DNA from 3 places in the Asaia sp. HumB genome. Region 2 is predicted to be linked to each of the others. Evidence: riboswitches for the same ligand, from Rfam matches in the RefSeq annotation. Region 2 holds a riboswitch; each other region holds the start of a gene.
The links. Region 2 has a riboswitch for cobalamin ahead of P5689_RS05385 (HoxN/HupN/NixA family nickel/cobalt transporter). Riboswitches for the same ligand answer to the same signal wherever they lie in the genome.

Region 1 (4,176 bases), 890 kb from region 2:
ACGCCTATCACGCTTCCATTTTCGGCCCGACCAATCCCAACCGCCTCTATTTCTTTACCGGTACAAACGGCCTTGCTGTTGGCGCTGATGGCAAACAGGCGGTCGAGAATGTCGATGACGGCAACTGGTCGGCCGATATGGCGCACGACAATCCCGCCTTCACACCTTTTGACTGGACGACTTATCCCGAGCGCCTTCAGGAAGCCGGGGTGAGCTGGAAATTCTACCAGGAATACGATAATTTCGGTGACAATCCCCTCGCCTCCTTCAGGCAGTTCCGTAATCTCGACAGGCAGGACTGGCGGTATCGTCAGGCACGCGCTGTCGTGCCGGGCTCAAACAAGGAGAACATGCACGAACTGGAGGGGCGCTACCTGCTGGAGGCTTTCGAGAAGGATATCGCCGATGGAACGCTGCCTCAGGTGTCGTGGATCGTCCCACCGGCGGCCCTGTCAGAGCATCCCGAAGCGCCGCCCGGCTTTGGCGAGCATCTGATTTCCAAGCTGATCGACATTTTCGTTCGACATCCCGACATTTGGGCAAAGACTGTTTTCATTCTGAATTATGATGAGAATGACGGGTTTTTCGACCACGTACCGCCGCCTGTTCCTTCATCGCAGACAGCAACTGGCCAGCTTCCGGACGGTGAGGCCTATCACGGCGAGCCTGTTGGCCTCGGACCGCGTGTACCCGCCCTGATCATCTCGCCCTGGACAAAAGGCGGGTGGGTTAATTCACAGGTGTTTGACCATACGTCGGTCATCCGGTTTCTGGAGCAGCGGTTCAATGTTCCCTGCCCGACCATTACACCCTGGCGGCGAGCGGTTTGCGGCGATCTGACCTCTGCCTTCGATTTCAGCAAGCCTGATGCGAAGTGGTCCGTGGCTCTTCCAGACACGAGCGCGTATCTGCCCCAGACACGAATTTCCTGTGCTCACCCGCCTCCGCTCGTACCGGAGCATGGCAGCCTGCCCCTGCAGGAGGCCGGTCAGCGTCCGAGCCGGGCTTTGCCTTATCGCTTCGCTGTTACAAGCCAAGCCGATGCGCCGACGAAACTGGTCTTTGCCAACACGGCCGAGCAGGGTGTGGTTTTTCGTATCCGTCAGACGGGTGAGGCAAGCCAACATCTGACCGTTGCAGGCAAGACAACGGCTGTGTTCCTCTGTTCGGCCTCAGGCACGGTCGAGATCTACGGGCCGAACGGGTTCTACCGTCTCCATGATCCCGAGAGCCGCATCGGCCTAACGTCACAAGCGAACGGGAGCAGCCTGCATCTATCCTTAAACTGCGCGGGCCAGGGGACCGGTGCAAACGAACCCGTCGTGCTCTCGCTCATCGATCACTACACCGGGCAGCGACAGAACCTTTCCGTGCAACTGGGGCAGATTTTGCACCTTACCATACCGGTTGCCGCGAGTGACCACTGGTACCATGTCGATTGCGTCACCCGTTCGGGCAAGCTTGTTCTCTCTCTCGCGGGTCATGTCGAAAACGGATCGCCCAGCCGGTCGGACCCGCAGTTCGGGCGTGGGAACCCGGCCTGAAAGCCTGTCTCATCAGGAAAACGAAGTGCGTGATGCGTGGCGGGGGCGACACAGCGATAGTCGCCTGGAGAGAAACAGAACCTCTTCAAGGCGTGACCCTCTCGCCCCCGAGCGCGTGGAGCACGTCTGTGCCGTCGCACGCCTGCGCACCCGAGGCCCTCAGCGCTGTCGCGAAATAGACGCAAGGAAAAGCCAAACTATAGACCAAGACCCACGCAGCATTGACAGCACAGGTTGAAAAGCTAGGGTCGGAGCCGATGGTGTTCCGGAGACGGGATGAAAAGGGAACATGGTCGAACGCCATGACTGCCCCCGCAACTGTAGGTGAAGAGTGTGCGAACGTGGACCCGCCAAGGGTTCAGCCACTGGGACTATCCCCCCGGGAAGGCCAGTTCGCACATCATAACGCACAAGTCAGGAGACCTGCCATCACACGGGGTCACGGACGAGAACCGGCGGGCGGGGTGTCCTGCAGGTGGCAGGAGAAACACTGCCCATCGTAGTGACGTGAACACGGGATAGCACACATAACATGCGCCCCATGCGCTCACTCAGGGCTTGTCTTCTGACAGGCATCTCGCTCGCGCCTGCACTTGGCCTTCTGCCGCTTTTACCTGCTGCCCTCGCTCAGGAGCAAGGCAGCAACGACGAGTACATTACGGCTCATGGTGAGAGTACCGGTCTCAAGGCACGCCCAGCCATAGGAGGCCGGCTCGGACTCAGCCTCCAGCATAATCCGGCCTCGATCTCGATCATTGATCAGAAGATCATCTCGCAGCGCGGCTATGTGCATGCTGAAGATGCTGCCGATTTCGCGCCGGGTGTGACCTCCGGTGGCTCGCCCGGCAATCCGGCGCAGCTCATGATGCGTGGTTTCAGCGGCAACCAGGTGCTGATCCTGCGCGACGGTTTCTATTTCGGTCCCACGACCATGGTGAACCGACCACTCAACGCCTTCAATCTCGAGGCGGTCGAGATCCTGAAAGGCCCCTCCTCCGTTCTTTATGGCCAGGGTGCCGTCGGCGGTACCGTGGATATGCGCACACGCACGCCAGACATGGATCATGTGCGTGCCAACGCTCTGGTCTCCTACGGGAGCTTCAATAGCTGGAATGCCGGCATTGGCGGGTCAGTGCCCCTCACCCGTACCCTGGCGATACGAAGCGATTTCAGCCGGACCTCGTCTGATGGCTATGTCAAAGGCGCCAATCCGCGCAGCAATGACTGGACCACCACGCTTCTGTGGCATCCAGATGCGAAGTTCACGGCACGTTTTACCATCGATTACCTGACCGATAATCTTTCGACCTATTACGGAGCGCCGCTTGTACCGGGATCCGCTGTAAAAGACGCAGTTGGTGGGTTGCTCCATTCCACTCAGGGACTTGTCATCAGCCGAGCCTCGCTGTGGCGCAACTATAACGTGGCCAACCCACGGGCGAGCTCCGTCAACGCGACGCCGACGCTGCATCTGGACTGGGCTGCCAGTGACCACGTCTCACTGCATGACAAGGCCTATTTCCTTTATGCCAAACGTCGCTGGGACAATGCCGAGACCTACAGCTATATCGCGTCGCCCGGCGCCACTGATGCGAGCGGACAGGCAATCACGCCCGGCCGGATCGGCCGCGATCGTTTCTATGTCTATCAGAACCAGCATCAGCTTGGAGACAGCGTCGATGCCCGTTTCGATTATCCCCTGTTCGGGTTACGCAATCGCCTCGTGATTGGCGGAGATGCCTACTACATTCGCTTCATCCGCAATCGCGGCTTTCCCGATGCGGATTACGCCGACAGCGTCTCATTGACGAGCCCTGAAGGCGGCGCACTCGAGTCATTTGCCGGGGAGTATCCCTACCGTAAATCTCCCACGACCATGATCGACGTGGGGCTGTTTCTTGAGGATACCCTTTCGATCACCGACAGGCTGCGGCTGGTGGGAGGGTTCAGATATGATTGGCTTTCGCTCGACAGGCAGAACTTCAACCAGAATGGCCAGTTCAATGCGTCCACCAGCTTCAAGGGGCATTACAATCCGGCCAATTTCCGCATAGGTCCGGTTTTCGACCTTTTGCCCAATCTGAGCCTGTATGGGGTTTATACCACGGCTGAAGACCCACCGGGCTCCAATCTTTTTCTTGCCAATCGTGGGCAATTCTCCCGATTGAGCCACTCCCGTCAGGGAGAGATCGGGCTCAAGGCAAGCGCTCTCTCGGGTCGGTTCGTCACAACCCTGTCCTTCTACGATATCCGCAGGACGAGGGTGCTGGTCCAGACCGGACAGGATAGCGTTTCGACAGCTGGCAGCCAGAAATCGCGTGGTCTGGAGTGGCAGGCCGATTGGCGCATTGACCGGCACCGGAGCGTCTCGGGAAATGTGGCCTATACCTATGCCCGTTACGGCACATTCTTCCCGAATGCCTCGACCGATGCGAGCGACAATCAGGTTCCGGACGTCCCGGCGGTAACGGCCAATCTATGGGGCGTATGGTCGAGCGTTCTCGACCTGCCGCTCGATCTGGGCGCGGGCATGCGTTACGTCTCTGCACGCAAGGGGGACTATGCCAACACCCTTACGCTCAAGGACTATACCCTTGTGAACGTATTCGCTGGCTGGCACGTCTATAAGGGG
Region 2 (4,176 bases):
CGACGGCCCCGTCACTCGTTATTCCCAACCTTGTCAATGCGTTGAACGCTGTCACCGCCGCTGATGGCACAATCGAATGTGCTCCCGGCTACCAGAATGCTCCGATTGCCACGCGCAGCGCGGTATGTGCCCCGCTCAACCCGTTTGGCTACAACCAGATGACGCCGGCCGCGCGCGACTACGTCACAACGGAGTCACGCTCGACCAACCGCAACACGCAACGCGATCTGCAGGCCGAAATCAGCTCGACCGTGGCGACCCTGCCAGCAGGGACGATACGATGGGATCTGGGTTACGAACATCGGCGCGAGGCCTATCATTTCGACCCCGGCGCCTATCTGCTTGGATGGAAACAGGGCGATGGCAGCTATCTCCCCTACGGCAATAGCGCATCGATCCCTTATACGGGCGGCGCTTATCATACGCATGAGGGCTTCGGCGAGCTCGATATCCCTCTGATCTCACCGGCAATGCATCTCCCGGGTGCCTATCATCTCTCCCTGACGGCCAATGGGCGCGTAACCTATAACAGTATCACCGGCACCTACTGGACCTATATGACCGGTGCGGCCTGGTGGCCCACACGCGATATCGGTCTGAGCGGCAATTACGCTGTATCGGTACGCAATCCCGGCATTGGCGAACTCTACTCCCCCCAATCCTCGACCTATCAGAACGGCGTCGATCCCTGTTCCGATACAGGCCTTGCGTCGGGCCCCAACCCGGCCCTGCGAGCCGCCAATTGCGCACGCGCCGGACTGCCTCAGAATTTCGTCTCGAACTTCAATTCCTACGGCGTCGAGGGTACAGCCGGAGGGAACCGGAATCTCTCTAATGAACGCTCCAAAAGCTATACGGGCAGCCTTGAATTCAGGCCGCATTTCATACGCGGGTTCGATGTCAAAGCCTCATTTGTGGATGTCAGAGTTGCTGATGCCATCACCTATCTGAGTGCCAATGACCTGCTCAATGCTTGTTACGACACCGGCATCTACCCGAATAATCGCTTCTGCTCGACATTCACCCGGGATTCATCGGGGCAGATTTCCTCTTTCCGCTCCGGCTATTACAATATCGCCAACTACGAGACCCAGGCCCTTCAGACGACGATAGAGTACAACACCCCCCTCTCCCGTCTGGGTCTGCCTGAGAGCTCGGGGGCGATCGACCTTCGAGGCAACTACGTGCATTACGTCAAGAGCACGCGCAATTATGCCGGAAGCACCTATCTGCTTTCAGGTAATATTGCTGCGCCCAATGACAATTTCACACTCAACACCACGTGGATACGTGGCCCCTTTAACGCTCAGTGGCAGACTATCTGGTATGGCCCGAGCCTCGTGGCCCTTCAGGTGCCGACCACGCGTTATGAGGGCAACAAACGCCCGGCCTTTGCCTATTTCAATCTCTCACTCGACTATGCCGTAACCGAGCATTTCTCGACCAGCTTCGTGGTGAACAACATCACCGACGCCCTGCCACGCGATGCAGGCATCTATAGCGTGGGCCGTTATTACGAGGCGCTTATCGGTCGCGCCTTTCAGATGCGCATTGGCGCCCATTTCTGAACGCAACGCCCGCTGGTGGTTGTACTCGCGACCGCCGGCGCGCCGAGACCGTAAGCCCTTCGTCAGTTTTTGCGCCGTGCATCGACCCGGCTGAAAATCAGAGACAGCATCCAGGCCAGCACGAACAGCCCGATCACGATAAACCCGATCTGGTTGAAGCTGTCGCTGACAGCGGCCACAACGCCCCAGAACCGCCCTTCAAAACCGATCTGATCACCCAGCAGTCGCAGCGTTTCGATACTGCCAATCCCGACAGCCACGATCACCGAGATCAGGGTAATGATGATGTTATAGCGCAGCTTGCGCAGCGGATCGACAAAGGCCCAGCGATAGGCCCCGAGCATGAGAACACCATCTGCCGTATCGACAAGGGCCATGCCCGCAGCGAACAGGGCAGGAAAGATCATGACCGCCGCAACCGAAACACCCCGGCTCGCCTGTGAGGCAGACAGCCCCAGAAGCGAAACCTCTGTCGCGGTATCGAAGCCGAGGCCGAACAGAAAGCCGAGCAGCACCATATGCCAGCTGCGCGAGACCAGTCTGAACAGCGGATAAAGCAGGCGTGACAGTAGCCCGCCCCGGTTCAGAAGCGCTTCTGGGTCGACCTCCTCGATCGCCCCGCCTGCCCGTATGTGGCGCCAGGCGCGCCAGGCGCCGCGCAGGACAATGAAATTCGTGATGGCCAGGGCAAACAGGAAGCCGGCAGAGACGAGTGTGCTGGCAATGCCACCAATATCATGCCATGCACCAAAACGATCCTGCATCGCCTGTGACAGCAGCGCCGTGCCCAGCGCCGCCAGCACAACAATCAGGGAATGGCCGATGGCAAACCAGAACCCTGTCAGCAAGGGCTGCCGCCCCATCTGGATGAACTTGCGCGTCACGTTGTCAATCGAGGCGATATGATCGGCATCGACAGCATGACGCAGGCCAAAACCATAAGCCAGCAGGGCATTGCCAAGCAGCAAGGGCCGATCGCGAAACATCACGAAGGTCCAGACCCAGAGCGCCATATTGGCCAGAAGCAAGCCAATCCCCAGCAGGGAAATGCGCCAGCGCAGCGACGGCGGAGACACCGGCAGGGTTTCGGCGCTCATCTCTGGCCCCCGTTTTGCCCGATCAAAGATCCCCGATGAGAAATCGATGCAGGCCTGACGGCATTTCGTGCACGTCGCGGCACGCAAGAAGGCAGGGTAAACTCGTTCACGAGAAGGGCTCTCCGCAACAACCGGATCATCCCGTCCGGTCTGGCCGTCAAACATGACAAGGGCAGGTCTCCTGGCTCACGGTTCATCGCTCCCCTGCCCCTTCCCGGATGACCTGCACCCAGTGGTTCCGGCAGGGCGCTCACCGCTCACAGTTGCGGGGACAGCTGCCGCCTCGCGCCCGATCCTTTCAGGATCAGCCAGCCCGTCCGACATTCCCTTTTCACTCACTCGCGCAAGACCCTCGACGGGCTCGACCCTACCGTTTCAACCAGGCGAAAGCCAGCGTTCAGCGGCCTTTATGCAGGTGTTTCTCCCATGCCCCAACCGTGCGTCTAGGGGGTTACCCAGCCGATATTGCCTCCCCTTTGAGGGAAACCATGCGCCTTTCCAGGCATTTGTTGGACCGTGACTTTGGTTCGGCCATGCGCCGGACACCAGATAACCGGGAGCAGAAAACGATGAGCGCCTATCGTACGATCAACCCCGCCACAGGCAAAACCGAGCGCGAGTTCGACCTTCACACCAAGGCGCAGGCCTTTGAAAAGCTCGACGCCGCCCATGAATTCTACAGAAGTGACTGGCGTCACCGCAGCTTTGCCGAGCGCAAGGCCATCGTCAACAAGGCGGCGCAGATCCTTGAGCAGAACAAGGAAAAATACGCCCGACTGATTTCCATCGAAATGGGCAAGGTTCTGCCCGAGGCCATTGCCGAGACCGAACTCTCTGCGAAGATCCTCGCCTATTACGCCGAAAACGCCGAGAAATTCCTTGCCCCACGTGAGATCCCTGTCTCGGAAGGTCGTGCGACGGTCCTCAGCCAGTCTCTGGGTGTCATCTACTGCGTCGAACCCTGGAACTTCCCTTACTACCAGCTTGCCCGCGTGGCAGGTCCCAACCTGATGGCCGGTAATGTCGTGCTCGCCAAACATGCACCGGGTGTTCCGCAATGTGCTCTCGCCTTCGAGGCGCTGTTCCTCGAAGCCGGGGCACCCAAGGGAGCCTGGACCAATCTGTTCATCGACAATAATGTGTCGGAAGAACTGATTGCGCGCCCTGAAGTGCGTGGCGTGGCCCTGACCGGCAGTGAGCGTGCAGGCAGTGCTGTCGCCGCACAGGCTGGCAAGGCCCTGAAAAAGACCACGCTCGAACTCGGCGGCTCCGATCCATTCATCGTGCTCGACGATGCCAATCTCGATGAGGTCATCCCCCGTGCCGTGGCCGGACGTATGTCCAATAACGGTCAGGTTTGCACCGCCGCCAAGCGTATGATCATTCATGAATCCTTGGCCGACGAATTCGTGCGTCGTCTCTCAGACGCCTTGGCCGAATTCCGCTATGGTGATCCGCTGGAACAGGGCGTCACTCACGGCCCGATGAGCAGCGAAAACGCCATGAAGCTC
Region 3 (4,176 bases), 1.1 Mb from region 2:
CCACACAACGTGCATGGGTAATCGTCTGCTCCAGATAAAGATCGACCGACAGGGGATGACGCAGGCGCGACAGGGTGGCGACCTGCAAACTGGGGTCTGAAGCCCTGTGCACATCGCGCAGGCCCAGCAGGTCACTTTCGGAAAACGACAGCAGGACAAGATCGGCTGGCGCGTGGGCGAGGTCCTCGGCCACGGCCTGCCCATCCAGATCATGCGTTTCCCGAAAGAGAATATGCACGGCTCAGCCTGCGTCGAAGCTGCGCTGCACAGCCTTGGGGTCAAGCCCATGCAAACCGATCACAACCAGCCTGCCCTCTGGCGCCTCGCCCTGCTCATAGGCATGTCGGATACGCGCGCCCACCGCCTGCACGCCCAGACGAAGGCTCTTGCCTGCCACGCGGGCAAAGCCTTTCATACGCAGCACATCATGCTCACGCACCACCTTCTCAAGTCTGGCGATAAAGGCCTCGGCACTGGCCTGTTCGGGCAGGCTCAGCACGAAACTCGTAAAATCGTCATGCTCATGCTCATCTGCCCCGTCATGATGCGAGGGGCGTGCTGCCAGATCGTCCTCTGCCGCAGCGGCAAGGCCGAGCAGCACAGCCGGATCGACACGCCCTTCACGGGCACGAATCACGCGCACCCGGCGCTTGCGTGCAGCAAGACCAGCCTCGACCGCAGTGAGGGCGGCGTCATCCAGCAGATCCGTCTTGTTGAGAATGACCAGATCCGCTGAATCCAGCTGATCCTCGTAAACCTCTTCGAGCGGGTTATCATGGTCGAGCGACTCATCTTCCTCGCGCTGTTTCGCCACGGCCTCCGGGTCATCGGCAAAGCGGCCATCGGCCACTGCCGGGGCATCCACCACGGTAATCACGCCATCCACCGTCATGCGCGTGCGCACGCTCGGCCAGCCGAACGCCTTGAGCAGCGGCTTGGGCAAGGCAAGACCCGAGGTCTCGATGACAATGTGATCGGGCGGGGTCGGGCGATCGAGTAGGGCTTCCATGGTGGGGATGAAATCATCCGCCACGGTGCAGCACAGGCAGCCATTGGTCAGTTCGACGATATCTTCCTCAGGGCAGTTCGGAATACTGCACCCGCGCAGGGTCTCGCCATCGATGCCAAGAGACCCGAATTCATTGACCACGATCGCGATGCGGCGGCCATCCGATTTCTCGATCAGGTGACGCAGCAGGGTGGTTTTACCCGCACCAAGGAAGCCGGTGATGATGGTAACAGGAATCTTGCTCATGACAGTCTTTCAGATGCGGCAGGTTGGGCGGGTGCAGCGGGTTGAAGAGGTTCGCCTGACGGCGACAACTGGCCAGGAAAACGCCCCAGAATGATATCGCGCAGGCTTTCAGGACGCTTTGAGGGCATGACCGTTCCTGAGCGCGAGTGTTCATAGGCCTTGGCATAGACCATCAGATCCTCCGCCAGTTCTGGCCTCAACCCTCCCAGAAGCCAGGACCATTTGCCGGGCATGGACAGGGTGGCGGTGCAGCCCCGCTGGCACGCCGCAAGGCATTTGACCCCCTCGACACGTACACCGGCGGTGGTCGCCTGCTGCAAGAGTGCCTCGTGCAGCGCCTCACCCCCGTCCCTGCAGGTGAGGCAGACATGAATGACGGGAGGCGTATCGCAAGATGTTATCGGTTCGGCCATGAACAATCCCGGACCAGGCCCGCAAAACGGGCGCAACAGGGCACAAGGATGATTGCCGGGATATCCCGGCCTGCCATGAGCCGCCCCTCGATGACGGGTGCGGGTTCATGGTCTGTCGCGCTCCGGGCACCCCGCCGGATCGTGAAATCGGTGACGCGACGGCAGGTCTCCTGGCTCATGGTCCCGGTTGCCCGGCATTGCCGCCCCCTTCCCGGCATGGTCACCAGTGGGCTGCGACGGCAATGACATACCACCTACAGTTGCGGGGGCAGCGCAGGACTGATGCACATGGCACGCACCTGCTTCCCTTTTCACCCCTTGCGAGGCACCGTCGCTTATTTCCTAGCAGCTTTGCCAAAGGAGATGCAAAGCCCGGAGAGGACAGGGCGACGCGCGCCTTCACCCTGTGACCCGGAGCATCGCTCCATCCGATTGTTTGCAACTTGAAACATCATGTCCGTTGCTGACATCATACGGACGAGCCTGCGTGATACGACCGAGGGATGACCCCAATGCCTCATCTTCTTGTTGTCGATGACGACCAGGATATCCTGACCCTTCTCGGCAGTTTTCTGCAAAAGCATCACTATCAGGTCTCCACGGCCGAAACGGGCGAGACCATGTTTGCCATTCTGGACAGGCAGCCGGTCGATCTGGTGATTCTCGATATCATGCTCCGCAATGAGGACGGATTCAGCCTGTGCCAGCGCCTGCGTGCCCGATCCCGCATCCCGGTCATCATGCTCTCTGCCATGGCCGATCTGACTGACCGTATTGTGGGGCTCGAGATCGGGGCCGATGATTACCTGACAAAGCCATTCGACCAGCGCGAGCTTCTGGCCCGGGTCAAGGCGGTGCTGCGTCGTGCCGCCACGCCGGGCGAGACACCCCCGTCGCTGCGCCCTGTCCTTCGTTTCGGTCGCTGGGTTCTGGATGTTGCCCGTCGCGAGTTGCGCGCGCAGGACCAGTCACTCGTCCCGCTCTCGGGGGGGAATTCGATCTGCTGCTGACTTTTGTCGAACATCCGCAGCGCGTCCTTACGCGGGACCAGCTGATGGACATGGCTCGTGGTCCCGATCATGCTGCCTTCGATCGCAGTATCGACGTGCAGGTCAGTCGCCTGCGCGCCAAGCTGGAGGACGATCCCAGAAATCCAACCCTGATACGCACCGTGCGCAATGGCGGCTATATGTTCACCGCTGCGGTGAAACGATGAGATGGGCGAGGCTCCCCCCCGATCGCGCTTTCACACAGGACACCATCTCCCGCCGCCTGATTGTCACAGTGGCCCTTGCCGCCGGGATAACGCTGCTGTTGCTCGCGATCTTTGTCGAATTTGGCGGCCAGTGGAGCAAGCCTGATATCGAGGCCACCGGTATGGTGAGAGAGGTTGGGGCTGTGCTTCGCATGGTGCGGGTCGCCCCCGCCACGGACAGGGAAACACTGCTGGCGGCGGCACAGACCAGACAGATCCATTTCGGGTGGTACCCGGAAACGTCGCCGCTCGCGAAGGCTCTGGCCGCGGGGCATTACCGTCGCAGCGAGATTGAGGAGAGCTGGCATTTCCTGAGCCCGTTTCTGGGGCAAAGGCCTCCTGCCATCGCAGTGTTCCAGGAAGATAACCCTGTCTCTACCCTACCCGGCCTGCCCTATGACCGTTCGCTGTATCACGACGCGTATTTCGTCGGGATCCAGCTCGATGACGGCAGTTGGGTGCTTTGCGTTGCCCTCCAGCGTTTCTGGGGGCTTTACGCCTTTCAGCGCCTCATGCTGGAAGGCATGATGCTGTTTGTCTGGATCATCGCGGTGTCACTCATCGCCTCGCGCCAGCTGTCACGCCCGATCGAATATCTGGCCCATGAAGTCCGCCGGCTCGACGCGCAGCCAAATTACGCACGCGTCAGTGAAGCGGGGCCCAGAGAGATCCGTCAGGTGGCGGTGACGATCAACGCCATGCAGGCGCGTATTACGAAATTCATCCTTGATCGCACCACGATGCTCGCTGCCATTTCGCATGATCTGCGCACGCCGCTCACGCGTATCAGGCTACGCGGAGAGTTCATTGACTGCCCGACGCAACAGAAACTGCTGTTTCGCGATGTTGACGAGATGCAGGCCATGATCGATGGCGCCTTGTCGTTCTTCCGCGACGATGCCTCCCATGAAACACAGACGGCTTTCGATCTTTCAGGGCTGCTTGAAACCGTCGCCTATGATTTCTGCGATCAGGGTCATGATGTGCGGTACGACAATCCGGGTCGGGTGGGATATCGCGGTCCGGTCAATGCCATGAAGCGCGTTTTTACCAATCTGGTCGAGAACGCGATCAAATATGCAACGCCACCGCAGATTATCCTCGCGCCAGCCGATATGACAGACGCACCACCTGCAGGGATTCGGGCAACGGGCTGGGTTGTCACTATTCTCGATCACGGTCCAGGTATTCCACCCGACGCGCTCGATGCCGTGTTCGAGCCGTATTTCCGGCTGGACAAATCGCGCAACCGG

Region 1: another riboswitch for cobalamin. It lies ahead of P5689_RS01660 (TonB-dependent receptor); the one in region 2 lies ahead of P5689_RS05385 (HoxN/HupN/NixA family nickel/cobalt transporter).
Region 3: another riboswitch for cobalamin. It lies ahead of P5689_RS10570 (DUF1636 domain-containing protein); the one in region 2 lies ahead of P5689_RS05385 (HoxN/HupN/NixA family nickel/cobalt transporter).

Annotation. Positions count from the first base shown of each region.
Region 1 covers NZ_JARPML010000002.1:64,269-68,444, forward strand. The annotation lists gene P5689_RS01655 (phosphocholine-specific phospholipase C) at 1-1,544, shown strand, start outside; cobalamin riboswitch at 1,786-1,990, shown strand; gene P5689_RS01660 (TonB-dependent receptor) at 2,077-4,176, shown strand, end outside.
Region 2 covers NZ_JARPML010000002.1:950,512-954,687, forward strand. The annotation lists gene P5689_RS05380 (TonB-dependent receptor domain-containing protein) at 1-1,568, shown strand, start outside; gene P5689_RS05385 (HoxN/HupN/NixA family nickel/cobalt transporter) at 1,631-2,665, opposite strand; cobalamin riboswitch at 2,819-3,034, opposite strand; gene P5689_RS05390 (NAD-dependent succinate-semialdehyde dehydrogenase) at 3,235-4,176, shown strand, end outside.
Region 3 covers NZ_JARPML010000002.1:2,092,870-2,097,045, reverse strand. The annotation lists gene cobN (cobaltochelatase subunit CobN) at 1-238, opposite strand, end outside; gene cobW (cobalamin biosynthesis protein CobW) at 242-1,255, opposite strand; gene P5689_RS10570 (DUF1636 domain-containing protein) at 1,252-1,668, opposite strand; cobalamin riboswitch at 1,811-2,016, opposite strand; partial or broken gene P5689_RS10565 (response regulator) at 2,172-2,884, shown strand; gene P5689_RS10560 (HAMP domain-containing sensor histidine kinase) at 2,881-4,176, shown strand, end outside.